Regions from separate parts of the Nocardioides humi genome, predicted to be linked through region 2. Evidence: predicted binding sites of a transcription regulator. Region 2 holds the regulator's gene; the other holds the start of a gene.

Region 1 (4,377 bases), 940 kb from region 2:
CCGGCCAGGGCTCCTCGCCCTCGGCCGGGGTGAACTCGGCCCGGCCGGCCACCTTGCCGCCCGCCAGCGCCGAGACGACCGCGCCCGAGGTCACGAACTCCGGGTCGCCGGCGCCCGGCTGGTGCGGGGCCGGCGGCGCCTGCGCGTCCAGCACCTGGCCGACGAGCTCGGCGAGGGCCGAGGCGCGGGCGCGCTCGATCGAGGTGAAGGGCGTGTCGCGTCGTACCTGGATGGTGGCGGAGCCGCCGACCGTCATCTCCAGCACGTCCTCCGCCCCGTCGCTCGGCGTCACGTCGGCGTCGAAGAGATGGGCGACGACGTCCGGGAAGCTCGCCGGCTGGGCGACGATCGCCCGCACCGCCTGGACGTACCGCGTGGGCTGGTCCTCGAGCGCGGCCGTCGTGACCGGCGTCGCCGCGACCGCCTGGCCGCCCGCCTGGGCGAGCAGGTCGTGCACCCGGTCGCGGGTCCAGTCCTGCGGGACCTGGAGCACCAGCTCGTCGGTCACCGACGTCCCCTCGGGGAAGACCTGCACGGTCTGGATGTTGACCCCCGCCCGGCCGCAGGCCGCGGCCAGCTCGGCCAGCGCCCCGGGGCGGTCGGGCAGTCCGGCTCGCACGCGCCACAGCATGGGCCCCACTATGCCGGACGCAGGTCACGCCGCGCGATCACCGATGTTTCGGCTGGACACCCACCCGGCGCATCCTCACCCCGAAATGACGCCGACCCGGCGCATCCTTACCTCTCGCAAGGTAAGGATGCGCCGGGTCGACGCGTTTTCGGGGTCAGCTTACGCCGGGTCAGTGGCCGTGACCGTGCCCGTGGCCGTGACCGGCCGCCTCGGGCTCCTCGTCCTCGGGCTTGTCGACGACCAGGGTCTCGGTCGTCAGCAGCATGCCGGCGACGGAGACCGCGTTGGCCAGGGCCGAGCGGGTGACCTTGACCGGGTCGATGACGCCCTGGGCGACCAGGTCGCCGTACTCGCCGGTGGCGGCGTTGTAGCCGTTGCCGACGCCGAGCTCGCGCACCTTGTTGGTGATGACGTAGCCGTTCTGGCCGCCGTTCTCGGCGATCCAGCGCAGCGGCTCCTCGGCGGACTTGCGGACGATGCGGACACCCACCGCCTCGTCACCGGTCAGGCCGAGGTCGCCCTTGAGCGCGGCGACGGCGTGGATGAGCGCGGAGCCACCGCCGGGGACGATGCCCTCCTCGATCGCGGCGCGCGTCGCGGAGACGGCGTCCTCGATCCGGTGCTTCTTCTCCTTCAGCTCCACCTCGGTGTGGGCGCCGACCTTGATCACCACGACGCCGCCGGAGAGCTTGGCCAGCCGCTCCTGGAGCTTCTCGGTGTCCCAGTCGGAGTCGGAGGCCTCGATCTCCTTCTTGATCTGCTCGACGCGAGCGGTGACCTCGGCCTGGTCGCCGGCACCGTCGACGATCGTGGTGTTGTCCTTGGTGATCACCACGCGACGGGCCTGGCCGAGGACGTCGAGCCCGACCTGGTCGAGCTTGAGGCCGACCTCGGGCGCGATGACCTGGGCGCCGGTGAGCACCGCGATGTCCTGCAGGATCGCCTTGCGGCGGTCGCCGAACGCCGGGGCCTTGACCGCGACGGCGTTGAACGCGCCGCGGATCTTGTTGACGACCAGGGTCGAGAGCGCCTCGCCCTCGACGTCCTCGGCGAGGATGAAGAGCGGCTTGCCGCTCTGCACGACCTTCTCCAGCAGCGGCAGCAGGTCGGCGATCGCGCCGATCTTGCCCTGGTGGATGAGGATGTACGGGTCGTCGAGGACGGCCTCCTGGCGCTCCGCGTCGGTGACGAAGTACGCCGAGATGTAGCCCTTGTCGAACTGCATGCCCTCGGTGAACTCGAGCTCGGTCGAGGGGGTGTTGGACTCCTCGACCGTGATGACGCCGTCCTTGCCGACCTTGTCGAAGGCCTCGGCGAGCAGCTCGCCGATGTGGCTGTCGCGCGAGGAGACGGTCGCCACGGAGGCGATGTCCTGGGTGTCGTCGACGTCGCGGGCGGCGTCCTTCAGGGCGTTGCCGACCGCCTCGGCGGCGGCGTCCATGCCGCGCTTGAGGCCCATCGGGTTCACGCCGGCGGCGACCGCGCGCAGGCCCTCGTGGACCAGCGCCTGGGCGAGCACGGTCGCGGTCGTCGTACCGTCGCCGGCGACGTCGTTGGTCTTGGTCGCGACCTCCTTGGTGAGCTGGGCGCCGAGGTTCTCGAACGGGTCGTCCAGCTCGACCTCACGCGCGACGGTCACGCCGTCGTTGGTGATGGTCGGCGCGCCCCACTTCTTGTCGAGCACGACATAGCGACCCTTGGGGCCGAGGGTCACCTTGACGGTGTTGGCGAGGGCGTCGACGCCGCGCTCGAGCGCACGCCGGGCGTTCTCGTCGAACTCCAGGATCTTGGGCACTGCTTCTCCTTGGGTGGTGGAAAGCCTGCCGCCCGGGGCGTCAGGGACGCCCCGGGCGGATCAGTGGGCTGTCAGCCGGATGGTCAGCCGACGATCGCCAGCACGTCGCGGGCGGACAGGATGAGGTACTCCTCGCCCGAGTACTTGACCTCGGTCCCGCCGTACTTGCTGTAGATGACCTTGTCACCCACGGCGACGTCGAGCGGGACCCGGTTGCCGTTGTCGTCGATGCGGCCGGGACCGATGGCGAGGACCTCGCCCTCCTGCGGCTTCTCCTTGGCCGTGTCGGGGATGACCAGACCAGAGGCGGTGGTCTGCTCGGCCTCGAGAGGCTTGACGACGATCCGGTCCTCGAGCGGCTTGATGTTGACCGACACGATGTCGACCTCCACTTTCTAAGACTGTCAGTGTGTCCTGCATTGGCACACTCGCGGTGAGAGTGCCAATGACGAAACTAGCACTCTCCGCACGGGAGTGCCAGAGCGGTCCGGTTCCGATCTGCCGAGGACGCCGCTCCCTACCAAAGTCGGTTGACTCCCTGTCGGTCCCGGCGACTAGCGTTCTGTTCCATGTTCGGTGCCCTCGGCCGCCTCGTGTCCCGTCATCCCTGGTACGTCATCGGCGTGTGGGTGGTGCTCGCCGTCGTCGTCATCACGACCGCTCCGGCGCTGCAATCCACCAGCGACCAGTCGGAGTTCCTGCCCGACCACTACGAGTCCATCAAGGCCGCGACCCTGCAGGCCGACGAGTTCCCCGGCGCCGTGACCCCGGCGGCGATCCTCGTGTTCGAGCGCAAGGACGGCAAGGAGCTCACCGCCGACGACCAGGCCGCGGTCGGCGAGATCACGACCGAGCTCGGGCCGAAGCTCGGCACCGAGACCTTCGTGCCGACGATCTTCACCACCGACGCCACGGGCCAGCCCAATGTCTCGGGCGACGGCCTGGTCCAGATCGCGATCGTCGGCCTCGCCGAGGGCGCGACCGGCTTCGACACCCAGGCCATCGACGACGGCAAGGACCTCCGCGAGGACCTGAAGCCGCTCGTCGACGGGACCGACCTGAAGGTCCAGTCGACGGGCTCGGTGCTCCAGGGCCTGGACTCCCAGGAGTCCACCGAGCAGACGATGGCCATCGTCGGCGGCGCCACGATCGTGCTCATCATCGTGCTGCTCGCGATCATCTTCCGCAGCGTCATCATCTGCCTGATGCCGATCGTCGTGGTCACCATCGTGTCGATGGTCGCCACCGGCCTGATCGCCTGGGCCAACGACATGTTCGACCTCAAGGCCGACTCCTCGATCCAGGTGATCCTGATCGTCGTCCTCTACGGCATCGGCACCGACTACATCCTGTTCTTCCTGTTCCGCTACCGCGAGCGGATGCGGCAGGGCGCGGAGACCCGAGCCGCCGTCACACACGCCCTCGAGCGGGCCGGCGAGGCGATCGCCTCCGCCGGAGGCGCCGTGATCGTGGCCTTCATGGCCCTCGTGCTGAGCTCGCTGAGCATCTTCCGCGCGATCGGCCCGGCGCTCGCGATCGCGGTCGCCGTGACCCTCCTCGCCGCGCTCACCCTCGTGCCGGCCGTGGTCACCCTGCTCGGCAAGGCGCTGTTCTGGCCGTCGCGCAAGTGGCGCGAGGAGCCCACCGGCTCCCGGTTCGGCCGGATCGGCGACGCCGTCGGCCGCCGTCCGGTCGCCTTCGTCGGCGCGTCCGGCGCGGTGCTCGCGGCGCTCGCCGTCTTCGCGCTCGGCTTCAACGCGTCCTTCGACTTCAACTCCAGCCTGCCCAAGGACGTCGAGTCCACGGAGGGCCTGACCACCTTCCAGGAGCACTTCGCCGCCGGCGCGAGCGAGCCGGTCCCGGTCCTGCTCTCGGTCGAGGAGGGTACGACGCTCGACGACGCGCAGCTGGAGTCCTTCCGGTCGGCACTGGCCGACGCCCACGGCGTGGA
Region 2 (4,377 bases):
CGCCTGCACGACGGTCACCGAGGGCCGCGGCTCGGGGCGGTCGTCAACGGCCACGACGGCCACCGTGAACGCCCGCTTCGCCGTCGCGGTGACCTCGCCGGTCGCGACCCGGCCCCTCCCGTCGGCGAGGGTCAGCCGCTCGCCGACCCGGAGCCGTCGTACGACGACCGCATGGTGTGCCTCGTCGCCCTCGACGGTCACCTCGTCACCGGCCCGCACGCCGTCGAGCGACGGGACGAGGTGCTGCGGGAGGGTCATCGCAGCGGGGCTCAGTGGGCGCTGAACGCGTCGCGGAGCCGGCCGAACATCGACTTGTGGGTCGGCCGGACGTCGCCGGTCGGCCGCTCCTCGCCGCGGATCGCCGCCAGCTCGCGCAGCAGCTCCTCCTGCCGCGGGTCGAGTCGCGAGGGCGTCTCGACGGCGACGGTGACCGCCAGGTCGCCCCGCCCGCCGCGCAGGCCGGGGACGCCGCGGCCGCGGAGCACGACCTGGTGGCCGGACTGCGTGCCGGCCGGGATCTGGAGGTCGAAGTACCGCTCGACGTCCTCGTTCGGGCCGAGGTCGGCCTCGAGCGTGGGCAGCTCGATCGTGGTGCCGAGCGCGGCGGCGGTCATCGGCACCGTGACCGTGCAGTGCAGGTCGTTGCCGTGGCGCTCGAAGATCTCGTGCTGGGCGACGTGGATCTCGACGTACAGGTCGCCGGCGGGACCGCCGCCCGGCCCGACCTCGCCCTGCTCGCTGAGCTGGACCCGGGTGCCGTTGTCGACGCCGGCGGGGATCTTCACGGTGAGGGTACGACGCGAGCGGACCCGCCCGTCGCCGGCGCACTCGCGGCACGGGTCGGGGATGACGGTGCCGAACCCGCGGCACGCGGCGCAGGGCCGCAGGGTGCGGATCTCGCCGAGGAAGGAGCGCTGGACGTGGGCGACCTCCCCCGCGCCGCGGCAGGTCTCGCACGGGACGGGGTGGCTGCCGGGCGCCGCGCCCTCGCCGCCGCAGGTGGTGCAGCGCACGGCGGTGTCGACCTTGAGCTCGCGGGAGACCCCGAAGGCCGCCTCGGCGAGGTCGACCTCGATCCGGATGAGAGCGTCCTGGCCGCGGCGCATCCGCGGCCGGGGACCGCGACCGCCGCCCGCGCCGCCGGCGTTGCCGCCGAAGAAGGCGTCCATGATGTCGGTGAACGAGAAGCCGGCGCCCTGGCCGCCGAAGCCGCCGCCGAACGGGTCGCCGCCACGGTCGTACGCCGCCCGCTTCTGCGGATCGGTCAGCACCTCGTAGGCGGCGGTGACCTGCTTGAAGCGCTCCTGGCTCTCCGGGTCGGGGTTGACGTCCGGGTGGAGCTGGCGGGCGAGCTTGCGGTACGCCTTCTTGATCGTGTCGGCGTCGGCGTCGCGGTCGACGCCCAGCAGCTCGTAGGGGTCCTGGCTCACGTGGTGCTCTCTCACTTCAGCTCTCGTCGAGGATGCGCGAGACGTAGCGCGCGACTGCGCGCACGGCCGCCATCGTTCCGGGGTAGTCCATGCGGGTGGGACCCACGATGCCGAGCGCGGCGAGCGCGTCGTCGGGGCCGTAGCCGGTGGCGACGACGCTGGTCGACGCCAGCTCCTGGATCGGGCCCTCGGCGCCGATCCGGACGGTCACCGCGCCACCGCTGGTGGCCTCGCCCAGGAGCTTGAGGAGCACGACCTGCTCCTCCAGCGCCTCGAGCAGCGGCCGGACCGAGGTCTCGAAGCTGTCGCCGAACCGGGCGAGGTTGGCGGTGCCGCCGACCACGACCCGCTCGTCGGAGCGGTGGTCGCTCATCGCCTCGACCAAGATCTCGACGACGGCGACCGTGGCACCCGACGCGCTCGGCGTACCCTCCTCGGCCCGGACCAGCGCGTCGAGCGCGGACGCGGCGTCGGCGATCACCTCGCCGGTCGCGGCGAGGTTGATCCGGGTCCGCAGCGTGCCGAGATCGTCGTCGTCGATCTCGTCGTCGAGCTCGACCAGGCGCTGCTCGACCCGGCCGGAGCTGAGGATCAGCACCAGCAGCAGCCGGGACGGCGTGAGCGCGACGACCTCGATGTGACGCACGGTCGAGCGGGACAGCGTGGGGTACTGCACCACCGCGACCTGCCGGGTCAGCTGCGCCAGCAGCCGCACCGAGCGGTGCACGACGTCGTCGAGGTCGACGGCGCCCTCGAGGAAGCCGGCGATGGCACGGCGCTCGGCGGAGGTGGTCGGCTTGACCGTCGAGAGCCGGTCGACGAAGAGCCGGTAGCCCTTGTCGGTCGGCACTCGCCCGGCGCTCGTGTGGGGCTGGTGGAGGTAGCCCTCCTCCTCCAGCGCGGCCATGTCGTTGCGGATGGTCGCCGGAGAGACGTTGAGGTGGTGGCGCTCGACCAGGGCCTTCGAGCCGACGGGCTCCTCCGTCGCGACGTAGTCCTCGACGATCGCCCGCAGCACGGCGAGCCTGCGGTCCTCCTGCATGTCCACCTCCTCACTGTCCGTTCGCCCACGACTGGCACTCCGCCGCAGGGAGTGCCAATCCTAGCGCCGAACCCGGCGATTCCCCGGACCGCGGGACCCACCCTTCCCCCGCGTCGCCCGATCGAGTAGGTTAGGCTCACCTAATCTTTCGCAGACGTCGGAGATGAAGGAGAGGACATGACGGTCGACCCCGGTCTCGACACGAACCGCATCGCCGCGGCGGCGCGGAGCATCCTGGCCTGCCCCCACGAGGTCCAGCTGGTCGTCGACGGCATCGACGACGTCAGCGGCGGGCTCGAGGAGACCGGCCTGGAGATGCAGGACCACGGCGGCCGCCCGCTCCTCTCCTGCCCCGCCGACTCGGCGCTCGCCGTCGCCGCCACCGACCGGCGCGGCGCCCTGCTCACCCTCACCAGCGGGCTCGGCGCCGACGGCTCCCCCGACCGGGACGCCACCCTGACCCTCTCGGGCCGGCTCGAGGCGGTCGGCCTCGAGCAGTGCGAGTGCTGCGACGAGATCCGGATGCGGGTGAGCCTGCAGCTCGACTTCGTGCTCCTCGCCCGCGCCAGCGCCCCCGAGGACGCACCCGAGGGCACCCGGGTCCGGGTCCCCCTCGGCGCCTTCGCCTCCCACGAGCACGAGCTCAACCGCGGCTTCCTCCAGCGCTCGACCGAGCACGCCAACCTGTGCCACCAGGACGAGCTGCGCCGCGCGGTCTCCGCCATGACCCAGACCCGGCTCGGCGAGGTCGTCGGCGTCCACCTCACCGAGCTGAGCGCCGAGGGGGTCGTCCTCCAGTGGGTCGACCTCACCGGCGCCCACAGCGCCGAGCTGCGGTTCCCGCACCCCGCCGGCTCCGCCCACGAGCTGGGCGACCTGCTCCGCTCGGAGCTGCACGCCGGCCTCTGCTGAAGGGCGGCCGGCGTCGGCGTCCTCCGACGCCCGTACCCTGGCCCCGTGCCGTTCACCGAGGTCGCGGACCGGATCTGGGTCCGCCGTGTGCCGTCGTACGACGTCAACCTGACCGTCGTCGGCGGCGAGCGCGGCCTCGTCGTGGTCGACACGCTCGCCACCGCCGCGGAGGCCGGGGCGGCGATCGCCGCGATCGGAGACCTGCGCGCGGGCCGGGTCGTCGCGGTGGTCAACACCCACGACCACTTCGACCACGTGCTCGGGAACGCCACCTTCCGGGAGCGGTACGACGACCCGCCGGTGCACGCGACCGAGGAGGCCGCCGCCCGGACCGACCCGGCCGCGCCGCCCGCCGACCGCACCTTCTCCAGCGCCGCGGTGATCGACCTCGGCGACCGCCAGCTCGAGCTCGTCCACCCCGGACGCGGGCACACCGCCGGCGACCTCGTCGTCCGGGTGCCCGACGCGGACGTGCTGCTGGCCGGCGACCTGGTCGAGGAGTCCGCCCCGCCCTCGCTCGGCGCGGACTCCTGGCCACTGGAGTGGCCGCAGACCCTCGACCTCGTGCTCGGGCTGCTCACGCCGGACTCGGTGGTCGTGCCGGGGCACGGCGGCACCGTCGACCGGCGCTTCGTCGAGCAGCAGTGCGACGACCTGCGCGCCGTCGCCGAGACGATCCGCGACGTCGCCACGCGCGGCGTGCCGGAGGCCGAGGCGCTGGCCTCCGCCACCTGGCCGTTCCCGGCCGAGGCGCTGCACCACGCGGTCGCCCGGGGCTACGCGCAGGTGCCTCCCGCGCGCCGCCAGCTCCCGCTCGCCTGAGCCGCCGGCCCCGCCGAGCGGGCGGCCTGCCCCCTCCAGGGAGTACGGCAGGCACGCATGCCAGGACAGGTGCTGGCACTGATGCGCCGCACCGCGCCGGTCGGCGACGCTGAAGGCGACCGACCACCCTCTCGGAGGATCCCATGAACCGGCGCCTGCTCCCGCTCGCCG

What was found. Region 2 encodes HrcA, which represses chaperone genes, less so after heat shock. Its sites were predicted from a motif close to TTGGCACTCGNNNNNNNCGAGTGCCAA; they were not measured.
Region 1: the regulator HrcA is predicted to act here: its motif matches at 2,846-2,872, upstream of groES (co-chaperone GroES).

Annotation. Positions count from the first base shown of each region.
Region 1 is NZ_CP041146.1:4,464,597-4,468,973, reverse strand. It holds gene FIV44_RS21715 (GNAT family N-acetyltransferase) at 1-631, opposite strand, end outside; gene groL (chaperonin GroEL) at 801-2,426, opposite strand; gene groES (co-chaperone GroES) at 2,510-2,803, opposite strand; gene FIV44_RS21700 (MMPL family transporter) at 2,996-4,377, shown strand, end outside.
Region 2 is NZ_CP041146.1:5,402,145-5,406,521, reverse strand. It holds gene FIV44_RS26090 (16S rRNA (uracil(1498)-N(3))-methyltransferase) at 1-258, opposite strand, end outside; gene dnaJ (molecular chaperone DnaJ) at 270-1,430, opposite strand; gene hrcA (heat-inducible transcriptional repressor HrcA) at 1,447-2,472, opposite strand; gene FIV44_RS26075 (hypothetical protein) at 2,650-3,384, shown strand; gene FIV44_RS26070 (MBL fold metallo-hydrolase) at 3,430-4,206, shown strand; partial or broken gene FIV44_RS34225 (glycine rich domain-containing protein) at 4,350-4,377, shown strand, end outside.